4 regions of the Arthrobacter sp. TJ-263 genome follow, and region 1 is predicted to be linked to each of the others. Evidence: riboswitches for the same ligand, from Rfam matches in the RefSeq annotation. Region 1 holds a riboswitch; each other region holds the start of a gene.
The links. Region 1 has a riboswitch for S-adenosylmethionine ahead of AC4D2F_RS15060 (O-acetylhomoserine aminocarboxypropyltransferase/cysteine synthase family protein). Riboswitches for the same ligand answer to the same signal wherever they lie in the genome.

Region 1 (3,169 bases):
CGGATGAGCCCGCTGCCGGGCAGCCCGACCGGACGGATCCGCCGGAGGTCCCGGCCCTCCGCTAGGAGGTGATCTGCCGCTTCGAGGAGATGACGCCGGTGTTGAAGCCGGCGAGGTTGAGCCCGCCGTGGAAGCGCGCGTGCTCGATCTTGAGGCACCGGTCCATCACCACGTCCAGGCCGGCCGCTTCGGCCTCGCGTGCGACGTCCTCGTGCCACGATCCCAGCTGCAGCCAGAGCGTCTTCGCGCCGACGTCGAGCGTCTCCTGCAGCACCGAGGGCAGGTCGTCGTGCTTGCGGAACACATCGACGACGTCGGGCACCTCGGGCAGGTCCTTCAGCGATGCATAGGCCGGCCGGCCGAGGATCTCCTTCGCCACCGGGTTGACGAAGTACAGGCGGTAGGGGGAGGAGGACTGCAGGTAGGTCGCCACGAAGTAGGACGCCCGCGAGGGCTTGTCCGAGGCCCCGACGATCGCGACCGACCGAGCGTGCCTCAGCAGGTTCAGCCGTTCGGGCGCCGTCGGCCCTTCCCAGGTCCGTCCAGGTGTCGCGTTGCCGGTGCCGCCGCTCATGCTCCCACTCCCACTGCCCGCGTCGCCGATGCGTCGTCGTCGTTCTCTCCGGCCGCTTCCTGCGGCAGGTCCTCGAAGGAGGCGTCGGCGGCGTTCACCGCGATGTCCAGGGCCTGGTCCAGGTCCCAGAGGATGTCCTCGAGGTCCTCCAGGCCCACGGAGATGCGCACGAGGTCCTCGGGGACGCCCGCCGCTGCGAGCTGCTCGGCCGAGAGCTGCTGGTGCGTCGTCGAGCCCGGATGGATCACGAGGGTGCGGGAGTCGCCCACGTTCGCGAGGTGCGAGGCGAGCTGCAGGGACTCGATGAACTTCTGTCCCGCCTTGCGCCCGCCCCTGATGCCGAAGCTGAACACGGAGCCGGGGCCCTGCGGAAGGTAGGTCTTCGCCCGCTCATGATGCGCGTGGGTGGGGAGCCCGGCGTAGTTGACGTACTCCACCCGCGGGTCGGCCTGCAGCCACTCCGCGACGGCCAGGGCGTTCTCGAGGTGTTCGTCCAGGCGCTGCGCGAGGGTCTCGACCCCCTGGAGGAGCTGGAACGCGGACATCGGCGAGAGGGAGGGCCCGATGTCGCGGAGCTGCTCGGTGCGCAGCTTGGTCAGGAACCCGTATTCCCCGAAGTTCGCCCACCACTGGATGTTGCCATAGGAGGGCACGGGTTCGGTCATCATGGGGAATTTGCCGTTGCCCCAGTCGAAGCGGCCGCTCTCCACGATCACGCCGCCGAGCGTGGTGCCGTGCCCGCCGATGAATTTGGTGGCCGAATGGATGACGATGTCCGCGCCGTGCTCGATGGGGCGCACCAGGTAGGGCGTGCTCAGCGTGGAGTCGACGATGAACGGGATGCCGGCGTCGTGGGCGACCTTCGCGAGGCCTGCGAGGTCGGCGATCTCGCCGGAGGGGTTCGCGATCACCTCGGCGTAGACCGCCTTGGTGTTGTCCCGGAGGGCGGCCGCGTAGTCCGCGGGGTCCGTCCCGGGGACGAAGGTGGTCTCGATGCCGAACCGGCGCAGGGTGACGTCGAGCTGGGTGACCGTGCCGCCGTACAGCTGGGAGGCGGCGACGATGTGGTCCCCGGCCTGGCAGAGCGCCGCGAAGGTGATGAACTCCGCGCTCATGCCCGACGCCGTCGCCACGGCCCCGATCCCGCCCTCGAGGGAGGCGATGCGCTCCTCGAACGCCGCGACCGTCGGATTGCCGATCCGCGAGTAGATGTTGCCGTACTTCTGCAGGGCGAAGAGGTTCGCGGCGTCGTTGGTGTCCTTGAACACGAACGAGGTCGTCTGGTAGATGGGGACGGCCCGGGCCCCGTGGGTGGCGTCGGGAGTGCCGCCGGCGTGGAGTGCACGCGTGCGGAAACCGAAGGAACGTTCTGCCATCAGGCACCTGCCTTGCTGGGTTCGGATGCTGCGAGGGGGATTTCGGGGGCGACGTCGATGCCGAAGGCTGCTGTGGCTGCACTCATGGGTTCCTCCATCGTTCTGGCAGTAGCACCCTCATGCCGCCGCGCGACGCGGAGGCCAGGGTTGCTGCGGCGTCAGTGAGCCAGATCTCTCAGCCGCTCGGGATGGTCGGATCGAGTCTGACACCGGGCCGGTGCAGAACCAAACCATGTGTCCCCGTGTGAGGCAGGGGTTGCGGCGACCTAGGCTGGAGGGATGGAGGAATGGAGATCGGCAAGCCGGGCGCAGGACCGCAAGCTGTGGCAGACGCTCTGGTACGTCGGAGCCGCGCTGACGCTCACGCTGGCCAGCAGCATCCTGGTGGCCCTCGGCGGCCTTGGAACGGCGGCCACGGACTGGTTCTACATCCAGCAGGCGGTGCTGCTCACGCTCAGTGCAGCCGGGACGGTCTTCGCCCTCCGTCGCTGGCGGGAGCTGCGCGGCTGAGGAGCACTTCACCCCCCGTTACTCTAATGTGACAGAAGTGACTGCTGTTGGGTATGGTCAACATGTGCTTCCGCGACCGTGGGGCGCTCCTGGACGGAATGCCGAGCCCTGCCGTCGTCCCGGAATCGTTCGCAACCACGAAAGGCAGGGACGGGGGAACCACTAGTTCCACCGGGCGCGCAGGAGACCCTGCAGGCGCCCTCGGGGTTAAGTCGCACCACATCACCCACGGGTGATGTTCGCGGCCGGGTGACTCCCATCCGAACCCGACAGCTCACCCCGCAGGCATGGGAGAGGTATAGAACCATGTCACGAAACATTTCTTCAGCGCGCCACCGTGCCGACGTCGACGGCAGTCTCGCGCTGCAGGGCCTGTCCCGCGCCGCCAGGGCCCACACCACCGCCGTAGGCCGCCCCGTCGCCATCGCCGCCGTCACCTCGGGCCTCGCGCTCGGCGCCGTGGGCACCGCCCATGCCGGTGAGTACACCGAGCAGGGCGCGACGACGACCCCCGCGGTCGTTGCAGCCCCCGCAGCACAGGCTGCCCCCGCCGCGCAGACGGCTGTCGCCTCCCCGACGACGCACACCGTCGTCCCGGGTGACACGCTGGGCGCCGTCTCGGCACGCTACGGCGTGGACCTGACCGCGGTCCTCACGGCGAACGGCCTGTCCGTCGCATCGATCATCTTCCCGGGCGACATCATCACCA
Region 2 (3,169 bases), on a different contig from region 1:
AGACCCGACTGACACGTCAGCACCGCACCGCCGAGGGGTCGATGCCCGACAGACCCGGCTGACATGTCAGGGGCGGATCGTCTGGAGTCGGTACCGCGCACCGCGATGCTCCTCGGGCAGACGATCGCCCTTCCCGAACAGCTTCTGCCGCAATGTTCCTTCCGTGTACTCCGTCGGGTACGCACCACGCTTCTGCAGCTCCGGCACGACGAACTCGATGATGTCCTCGAAAGTCCCCGGGGTGATTGCATAGGCGAGGTTGAAGCCGTCGACGTCGGTCTCCTCCACCCACGCCTGGAGTTCATCGGCGACCTGCACACCCGAGCCGACGATGCGCGGACCGAGCCCACCGATCCCCGCCGACTCGGCGATGTCCCGCACGGTCCACGGCGAGCCGTCGTCGTTCACCTTCTGGAAGTTGGCCACGGCGGACTGGATGGCGTTGGACTTGACGTTGCCGAGCGGCTCGTCCGGGTCGTAGACGGAGAGATCCACGCCCAGCCACCCCGAGACGAGCACGAGGGCTCCCTCGTAGCTGACGTACTGCTGGTAGTCGGCGTGCTTGGCCTGGGCCTTCTCCTCCGTCTTGTCCGTGATGATGGTGAGCAGCGTGTAGATCCGCACCGAGTAGCGGTCACGCCCCTCGGCTTCGACGGCATCCCGGATCTTCCTGACCACGTCCTTCAGCCTCTCCTTCGTGGGTGCAGCGACGAACACCGCTTCCGCGTTGCCGGCCGCGAAGGCGATGCCACGGGAGGACGCGCCGGCCTGGAAGATGACCGGCGTCCGCTGCGGCGACGGCTCGCTGAGATGGATCCCCGGCACCTTGAAGTACTTGCCGTCGTGGTTGATGTCGTGGACCTTGGCCGGATCCGTGAAGACGCCCGCCTCGCGGTCGCGGACCACGGCGTCGTCCTCCCAGGACCCCTCGAGCAGCTTGTAGAGGACCTCGAGGTACTCATCCGCGTGGTCGTAGCGCGCATCGTGCTCGAGTTGGTCCTCCTGGCCCATGTTGCGTGCGGCAGAAGGAAGATACCCGGTCACCACGTTCCAGCCGACCCGCCCCTTGGTGAGATGGTCCAGCGTGGAGAGCCGGCGCGCGAAGGGATAGGGGTGCTCGTAGGCGGTGCCTGCCGTGACGCCGAACCCGAGGTGCTCGGTGACGAGCGCCATCGCGGAGACGAGCAGGAACGGGTCGTTGACCGGCGTCTGCGTCCCCTGCCGCAGGGTGGCCTCGTTGGACCCGCCGTAGACGTCGTACGTGCCGAGGACATCGGCGATGAAGACGCCGTCGAACAAGCCCTTCTCGAGGGTCTTCGCCAGGTCGGCCCAGTAGCTCAGGTCCTTGTAGCGCCACGACTGGTCGTCGGGGTGGCGCCACAGCCCCGGCGACTGATGACCCACGCAGTTCATGTCGAAAGCGTTGAAGCGGATACGGCGCGGTGATGTGGGCATGAAGATTCCTCATGTCGGGGCACTGCCGTGGCGGAAGCGCCATACTTGCCCGCACTGCCTGTGCCGGGCCGAATCCTCACCTGGGGCACCCCACTACAGCGAGAGGGTTGCCGTCCAACGAACCAGGGTTTTGCGTTGGAGCTCTTGATTCTGCTCACGAGCGTAAGTGGGCCGAGACGCCGCCGTCCACCCGCCGTCGTCACCGGGCGTCACGCGTCCAGCCTCCCCGATGCCCGGCCAGCACCTGCCGCACGTCGAATATCCCCTGTCCGGCGAATGCCCGACGGCGGTAGTGCGCACTGGGCGAAGAGAACAGCAGGAAGTGCAAAGAAACCATTGCAAATAGTTCTTTGCAATGGCGCACTGATGTCATGGATGAAGCCACCGGCAGTGGAAGACAGCCCGCAAACGACGGCGACCGCGTCATCGACGGGGCAGCACTCAAGGCCCTCGCTCACCCCCTCAGGATCCAGCTGCTCGAGGTCCTGTCCAGCTACGGGCCGCAGACCGCGAGCAGCATCGGCAAACGCATCGGCGAGTCGAGTGGGGCTACGAGCTACCACCTGAGGCAGCTGGCGCGTTACGGGCTCGTCCGGGAGGTGGCGGATCGCGGGTCCGCCCGTGAGCGGTGGTGGGAACGGCCCCGGGGGTCCCTGACCCTCAGCACTCCCGAACTCGAGCAGGACCCCACCACACGGGAAGCCGCGCGGCAGGTGAACCGCCAGTTCGAACGCGGCCGATCCGAGGCACTCGCCACCTTCATGGCCAGTGGCTCCGAGTCCGTCCCACCCGAATGGGCGGACGCAGCCGTGATCGCAACGATGAACGCCCACCTGACGGCGGACCAACTCGCCGCCCTCGCCCTCGACATGAGCGAGGTCCTTCGCGAGAAGCTCGACGCCTACCGCTCCGAGCCGGGCACCCCGGCAACCCGCCCGGTCCAGATCCACTTCAACGCCTTCCCCCTCATCGACCTGCAGGAGTCGTCATGACCAGCACAGCCCTTCACGCCGGCTACCCGCCGCTCGCCGGCCCACCCCGGGGAGGTCTCGCGTCCCGGACGCTCATTCGCCTGGGCACTGCCTTCATCGCAGCAGGATCGTCACTGGCCTCCGCGGACGGTACCAACGGGGAGCTCTTCCACCGCCACCTCGAGCGCAGGTCCGACCTGCAAGCCCTCGCCCACAGCAGCATCCATCTCCTCTAGCCGCGCTGCGGGTATCGTCCTCCGGGCAGGCGGCAGCCACCTCCTCCAAACACACCCGGCGACCACCGAAGAGGACGCACCGTGCAACGACCACAGGCCGGACGCACCGCGCCAACCACCGCAGGTAGGACCCGCCCCGGCGCCTCCCGCAGGCCGGACACACCGCGACAACCACCGCAGGTAGGACCCGCCCCGGCGCCTCCCGCGGGTCAGACCCATAGCGACAACCACCGCAGGTAGGACGCACCCCGACAACTCCCGCAGTAGGACGCACCCCGGCGCCTCCCGCAGGCCGGACACACCGCGCCGACCACCGCAGGTAGGACGCACCCCGGCAGCTCCCGCCGGCCGGACACACCGCGCCGACTACCTCAGGTAGGACGCCCCGTTGACGTCCACCACGGTGCCGCTGACCCAGAGCGGAGCATCGATTGCCAGCCAGGCGACCGTCTGCGCCACCTCTTCCGGCGTCGCGACACGGTTGAACGGACTCTGTGCGCGCACCGC
Region 3 (3,169 bases), on a different contig from region 1:
CGAGGATGTCGGTGATGTTCTCGACGCCGACCGACAGTCGCACCAGGCCAGGCCGGACGCCCGCGGTGAGCTGCGCCTCCGCCCCGAGCTGGCTGTGCGTCGTGGACGCGGGGTGGATGACCAGCGAGCGGACGTCGCCCACGTTCGCGACGTGCGAGTGCAGTTCGAGGCCGTCGACGAAGCGCTTCCCCGCCTCCAGCCCTCCGGCGATGTCGAAGCTCACGATCGCCCCCGTGCCGTTGGGTCCGTACTTCCTCCCGCGCTCGTACCACGGACTCGAGGAGAGCCCCGCGTAGGTGACGCGCTCGACGTCGTCGTGCCCCTCCAGCCACTCGGCGACCGCCTGCGCGTTCTGCACGTGGCGTTCCATGCGCAGGCTGAGGGTCTCCAGTCCCTGGGCGATCAGGAAGGCGTTGAACGGGGAGACGGCAGAGCCGAGATCGCGGAGCAGCTGGACGCGGGCCTTGAGGATGTAGGCGAGGTTGGCGCCCAGCGCACTGCCCACCCCGAGATCGCGGGCGTACACGAGCCCCTGATAGCTCTCGTCCGGCGTGTTGAAGCCCGGGAACCGTTCGGGGTCCTGCGCGAAGTCGAAGTTGCCCGAGTCCACGATGACCCCGGCGATGGCGTTGCCGTGCCCGCCGAGGTACTTGGTGGCCGAGTGCACCACGATGTCCGCTCCCCATTCGATGGGCCGGATCAGGTACGGCGTGGACAGCGTGTTGTCGACGATCAGGGGGATGCCGTGCTCGTGGGCGACGGCGCTGATGCCCTCGATGTCGAGGACGTCCTGCCGCGGATTGGAGACCACCTCGCCGAAGAAGAGCTTGGTGCTCGGCCGGAGTGCCGCGCGCCACTGCCCGAGGTCGTCCGGGTCCTCGACGAACGTGGTCTCGATCCCGAACTTCTTCAGCGTGTGCTTGAAGAGGTTGTAGGTGCCGCCGTAGAGGCTGGGGCTGGCCACGATGTGGTCCCCCGCCTCCGCGATGTTCAGCACGGCGAACGTCTCGGCGGCCTGGCCGGAGGCCAGCAGGAGCGCGCCGACGCCGCCTTCGAGGCTTGCGATGCGGGTCTCCACGACCTCCTGGGTCGGGTTGCCGATCCGCGTGTAGATGGGCTCGAGTTCGGTCAGCGCGAACCGGTTCGCGGCGCTCTCCGCGCTCGGGAAGACGAACGACGTCGTCTGGTAGATGGGGAGCGCACGCGCCCCTGTGGTGGCATCCGGCACCTGGCCGGCGTGGATCTGGCGTGTTTCAAAGGACCAATCGTTGGACATGGTGTTCCCTCTGATCAGGGGCTCCGCCTGTCCGATGCTCCGGCCGGTGGACGCCGCTCCGGGAGACCGGACCCCGCAGGAGCCCGCGCTTGAACGGCGCCGATGGGCGCCGGACCTGGTCTTCACCCGGGGCACCCCACCGCGGTTGGAGGGTTGCCGGCCAGCAAGCCGGGGCTGTGTGCTGGCACTCATGACCTGCATTCATGTAAACCGATCCGGGCGGATCCGGCAACCGTGTGACCCTCCGTGAAGCCGCCCGAGGGCACGCTCCCGGTGCGCCCGACGTCGGCTCCCGATCGGCTCCCAGGACACGCTCCCGGGAGTAAGGCAAGCCTTAGTCGAGACCCAGATCACTTAGTGCCAAGATAGCCGCATGCGCCTGGACCATGTATCTTATGCCTGCGAACCCGATGGACTTGCCGCGACGGCCGATCGAATCTCGGCCAAGCTCGGCGTGGAGCCGGTGAAGGGTGGTGTGCACCCCCGCTTCGGCACCCGCAACATGATCTTCCCCCTGGTCAACGGCCAGTATCTGGAGGTCGTCGAGGTGCTGAACCACCCGGCGTCGGACAAGGCTCCGTTCGGCCAGGCCGTCCGCGCCCGCTCCGAGGCCGGCGGAGGCTGGATGGGCTGGTGCGTCGCCGTCGACGATCTGGCACCGTTCGAGGAGCGCCTCGGGCGCAGCGCGGTGCCCGGCAACCGGAAGTTCCCGGACGGCCAGGAGCTCACCTGGCAGCAGATCGGCATCAAGGGACTCATCGCGGACCCCCAGGTCCCCTACCTGCTCCGCTGGGACGACGGCACGGAGGACCTCCACCCCTCGAAGGCCCGCCCCGCCTCGGTGAAGCTGGACTGCCTCACCATCGCCGGCTCGTCCGAGCGGGTGACCGACTGGCTCGGGACGGACGTCGAGAGGACGCTCGACGGCGTGCAGGTCCAGTGGATCGCCCCCAACGGGACGCCCGGGGTCATGTCGGTGACGTTCGAGACCGACAGCGGTCGCGTCGAGATCTAGGCTCCGGTCACGTGCCGATCCCCAGGGCCGGCCCGAGCAGCGCGTAGCCGACGAAGCCCGTGATGTCGATGAGCGCGTGGGCGATCACGAGCGGCATGACCCGTCGTGTCCGCGTGTAGAACCAGGCGAACAGCAGGCCCATCAGCACGTTCCCGATGAACGGCCCGAACCCCTGGTAGAGGTGGTAGCTGCCCCGGATGAGGGCACTCGTGATGATGATTGCGGGGGTGGACCAGCCGAGGTCCCGCAGGCGGATGAACAGGTACCCGACCACGATGACCTCCTCGAGCACCGCGTGCCGGAGCGCGGACAGCACGAGTACCGGGATGGTCCACCAGTAGTCGTCGAGCGCGGCCGGCACGAGCGCCGTCGTGATGCCGAGCGCGCGGCCTCCCGCGTACACCCCGAGCGTTCCGACGGCGATGATCGCGGCGAGCCCCACCCCGAAACCGACGGTGCGCAGCGGCTGCTCGAAGGTGAGGCCCAGGCGCCGGACGGCCGAGACGCCGGGACCGCTGAGCAGGAACAGGACCAGGGCCACGGGCATCAGCGCGAAGAGGATGTCCAGGAGCTGGTAGGCGAGGTCGAAGTACTCGCGCTCGTTCAGCACCGGGTTCAGGGTGGTGGTCTGGCCCGCGAGGGGTCCCCGCGTGAGCTTGTCCGCGAGGCTCACGACGGCGTACACGCCGGACTGCCCCAGGGAGAGCCCGAAGACGATCAGCAGTTCTGCGGTGATCCGCCGCCTCGGGAGCGGATCCACGGAACCTCCCGCTGCGGACGGGGCGGTGGAGGACGAGGACTCGGCAGTCATGACGCTATCCTGCCAGCGGGAAGGACGGCCTGTCCCCGGATCCCGTCGTCGTCGGTCAGGCGATAGA
Region 4 (3,169 bases), on a different contig from region 1:
GACAGGTGCAGGTTCCTGCCCGTCAGGGTCCCTGATTCTTGTGTCTTCACGCCTTCGCTCCTTCGCCGATCCTTGCGGCCAGTTCATCCGGTTCGGGCTTCTGCTTCCTGCCCACGCGCAGCCGGTTGTCGATGAAGTTGACCAGGTGCGTGAGCGGGATGGTCAGGCACAGGTAGAGCACGCCGGCAGCGATGAGCGGTGACAGGTTGCCGGTGTTGCTAGCGGCGTCGTTGCCCACCCGGAAGAGTTCGCGCTCACTGGCCACGAGGCCGATGAAGTAGATGAGCGAGGACTCCTTGATGAGCGAGATGAACTGGTTCACCAGGGCCGGCAGCACGCGCCGCACGCCCTGGGGGATCACGACGAGCTGCATCGACGAGCTGTAGCTGAAGCCGAGGGCACGCGACGCCTCCAGCTGTCCCTTCTCCACGCTCTGGATGCCGGAGCGGAAGATCTCACCGATGTAGGCCGAGGCGATCAGCGAGAGGGCGAGGATGCCCAGCGGGTACGGGCTCGTGCTGCCCGTGATCTCCCGGAGGATCGGGCCGAGCCCGAGGCCGATGAGCAGGATGATCACGACGGCGGGTAGCCCGCGGAAGATGTCCGTGTAGACGCGGGCGATCCACCGCAGCACGCGGTTGCGTGAGATCCCCATGACGGCGAGGATCATCCCGACGATCGTCCCGATGATCCCCGACGCCAGGGCGAGCATGATGGTGTTCGGCAGGCCGACGGTCAGGAGGTCCGGCAGGACAGCCGCCATCGCCTCCCAGTCGAAGAACGTCTTCCCGAGCTGTTCGAGGGCATCCATGCAGGGACCGCTACTTTACTTCCACGGCTTTGCTGCCGGGCTTCCAGTCGGAGGGCATCTCGCGGTCCGGGTACCACTCCTCGGTGAGCTCGGTCCACGTGCCGTCGGCGACGACGGCGTCGAGGCCCGCATTGAGGGCGTCGATGAGCGGCTGGTTGTCGCTGTTCACGGCGTACGCGGTGAAGTTCTCGGTGTTGATGATGGTCTCGGCGATCGTCGTGTCGTCGCCCTCCTTCACCTGACCGGTGGCCTGCTGCGACGGGGCCACCCAGGCGTCCACCTGCCCGTTCTTCACGTTCGCGTAGACGGTGTTGTAGTCGGGGAAGCGCACCGGCTCGAGACCGAGGGTGTTGGAGACGTAGTCGTCCTGGACGGTGCCCTGGACCACGCCGATGCGGGTGCTCTCCGAGAGCGAGTCGAAGCCTGTGACCGAGGAGCCGTTCTTCGTGACGACGGCCATGTAGCCGAAGTCGTAGCCGTTGGTGAAGCCCACGTTCTCGCGGCGCTCCGCGGTGGTGGAGATCGAGGAGGATCCGACGTCGAACTGCTTGTTCTGCACCTGGGCGAGGAGCGCGGAGAAGTCCGTGGACGCGAACTCGACCTCCAGGCCCAGCTTGTCGCCGATGGCGCGCAGCAGCTCGTTGTCGTAGCCGGTGAAGACGCCGTCCTCGAGGAAGATGTTCGGCGGGGCGTCCGAGAGCGTGCCGACGCGCAGCGTGCCGTCGGTGACGAGGCCGAGCTCGGCCGTGTCGATCTCGTCGATCGGCGTCGTGGTCTCGGTCGTGTACTGGTCGAGCGACTGCTGGTCGCTGCCGGCCAGGGCGTCCGTGGTCTCGGTGGGCTCGCTGCTGCCGCTGCCGCAGGAGACGGTCAAGGCGAGGAAGGGGACGGCGAATGCCGCCAGGACCTTGCGGGAGATGTTCATGATGTCCTTCGAGGTGCCGGCCCGGATGGAGGCGCGGGGAACGGGGATGGTGCGGGGGACGCCGGGTCACGGCGAGGAGGGGACAGGCTGCTGGGTGACACGCTCACTGTTCTGGGATGTGCGCGGGTGCGGGTGCCGTCACGGAGGAATGGTCCGGGACAGGCCGCACGACGCCGTACTTGCCAACCGGGGGACTTGTCCCGGCGGCCGAATCTTCACCTGGAGCACCCCACTACGGGAGAGGGTTGCTGTCCAGCCGGCCAGGGCCGAGGGCTGGAACTCTTGATTGCAGGCAAAACGCTAGGGCAGCACGAAGCACCGGGTCAAAACGAGAGGGCCGAAAACCGACGCTTGACGTAGCAGAAGGGCCTTCAGGGGCCGTTTTGTGGCGGAGATTACACGAAGCGGTCCACGAGGTCGGTGAGTTCGGCGGTCAGCGCGCTCGAGGTGCGGAGGTCCTGGCCGTCCAGCGAGAGCACCGGCGCGAGGAGCCGGATACTCGAGATCAGCCACACGGCGTCGGCCTCGAGCAGGTGGTGCGGTTCCAGCGGTCCGTAGCCGAGCTCCCACCCCTGGTCCTTCGCCGCGGCGAACAGCGCGCTCTGTGAGGTCCCAGCGAGGATCCCGCTCTCGAGCTGCGGCGTGAGGAGGGTCTTCCGGCCGTCGCGGTCGTAGGCGAGGAGGACGGTCGACGTCGGGCCTTCCAGCACCTTGCCGTCGGAGGAGGTGAAGATGACGTCGTCCGCCCCGTGCGCCTTCGCGTAGCGGACGGCGGCCATGTTGACGGCGTAGGAGAGGGTCTTCGCCCCCAGGAGCAGCCAGGGCGCGCGCTGGGCGACGGTGCTGTCGTACCCGCGCTCGAGGAAGAGGACCTTCAGGCCCGTCTCGCGCTGCCGGAGGGTGGCCTCGGGCACGCGGGAAACCTGCACCCAGGCCGTGGCCCGCCCGGCGCCCTCGACGCCGCGCGTGGCGACCAGCTTCACGACGGCGTGTCCCTGGTCCGGTTCCGCTGCCGCGAACTCGCGCAGGCCGGTGCGGATCGCGCGGCTCCACGCCTCGGCGTCGGGCACGGTCAGATCCAGGGCGTCGGCCGACGCCGCGAGGCGCGCCAGGTGCGCCTGCTCCTTGCGGGGGGCTCCGTCGACGGCGAGCAGGGATTCGAAGAGGCCGTCCCCGCGGGTGGCGCCGAGGTCGGTGGCCATCAGCTGCGGCTGGGACGCGTCGGCCACCCTGCCGTCGTCATGGGCCGGGTCCAGGAACACGAGAACAGTCATGGGCCACAGCGTAGCCGCCGGAACCCCGCGGCCTCAGGTGAGTCTGACCTTCCGGGTGAAGAGTTTCTGCAGCAGGATGAAGACGAGGAGCAGGGCGCCGATCACTATGCGCGTCCACCAGGAGCTCAGCGTGCCCTCGTAGGAGATGAACGTCTGGAC

Region 2: it holds a riboswitch for S-adenosylmethionine, as region 1 does, so the genes downstream of both, AC4D2F_RS13450 (LLM class flavin-dependent oxidoreductase) here and AC4D2F_RS15060 (O-acetylhomoserine aminocarboxypropyltransferase/cysteine synthase family protein) in region 1, are expected to answer to the same signal.
Region 3: it holds a riboswitch for S-adenosylmethionine, as region 1 does, so the genes downstream of both, AC4D2F_RS11435 (bifunctional o-acetylhomoserine/o-acetylserine sulfhydrylase) here and AC4D2F_RS15060 (O-acetylhomoserine aminocarboxypropyltransferase/cysteine synthase family protein) in region 1, are expected to answer to the same signal.
Region 4: it holds a riboswitch for S-adenosylmethionine, as region 1 does, so the genes downstream of both, AC4D2F_RS08405 (ABC transporter substrate-binding protein) here and AC4D2F_RS15060 (O-acetylhomoserine aminocarboxypropyltransferase/cysteine synthase family protein) in region 1, are expected to answer to the same signal.

The regions. Positions count from the first base shown of each region.
Region 1 is NZ_JBZCNE010000003.1:209,587-212,755, reverse strand. Features, by position in the region: gene AC4D2F_RS15070 (hypothetical protein) at 1-65, shown strand, start outside; gene AC4D2F_RS15065 (CoA-binding protein) at 62-574, opposite strand; gene AC4D2F_RS15060 (O-acetylhomoserine aminocarboxypropyltransferase/cysteine synthase family protein) at 571-1,950, opposite strand; SAM riboswitch class I at 2,042-2,145, opposite strand; gene AC4D2F_RS15055 (hypothetical protein) at 2,230-2,460, shown strand; cyclic di-AMP (ydaO/yuaA leader) riboswitch at 2,581-2,761, shown strand; gene AC4D2F_RS15050 (C40 family peptidase) at 2,767-3,169, shown strand, end outside.
Region 2 is NZ_JBZCNE010000002.1:632,557-635,725, forward strand. Features, by position in the region: gene AC4D2F_RS13450 (LLM class flavin-dependent oxidoreductase) at 67-1,455, opposite strand; SAM riboswitch class IV at 1,492-1,605, opposite strand; gene AC4D2F_RS13455 (helix-turn-helix domain-containing protein) at 1,827-2,447, shown strand; gene AC4D2F_RS13460 (hypothetical protein) at 2,444-2,662, shown strand; gene AC4D2F_RS13465 (SDR family NAD(P)-dependent oxidoreductase) at 3,029-3,169, opposite strand, start outside.
Region 3 is NZ_JBZCNE010000002.1:165,174-168,342, forward strand. Features, by position in the region: gene AC4D2F_RS11435 (bifunctional o-acetylhomoserine/o-acetylserine sulfhydrylase) at 1-1,276, opposite strand, end outside; SAM riboswitch class IV at 1,357-1,472, opposite strand; gene AC4D2F_RS11440 (VOC family protein) at 1,650-2,291, shown strand; gene AC4D2F_RS11445 (CPBP family intramembrane glutamic endopeptidase) at 2,299-3,102, opposite strand.
Region 4 is NZ_JBZCNE010000001.1:1,771,187-1,774,355, reverse strand. Features, by position in the region: gene AC4D2F_RS08415 (amino acid ABC transporter ATP-binding protein) at 1-50, opposite strand, end outside; gene AC4D2F_RS08410 (amino acid ABC transporter permease) at 47-811, opposite strand; gene AC4D2F_RS08405 (ABC transporter substrate-binding protein) at 822-1,736, opposite strand; SAM riboswitch class IV at 1,907-2,024, opposite strand; gene AC4D2F_RS08400 (aminodeoxychorismate lyase) at 2,132-3,010, opposite strand; gene yjfF (galactofuranose ABC transporter, permease protein YjfF) at 3,044-3,169, opposite strand, start outside.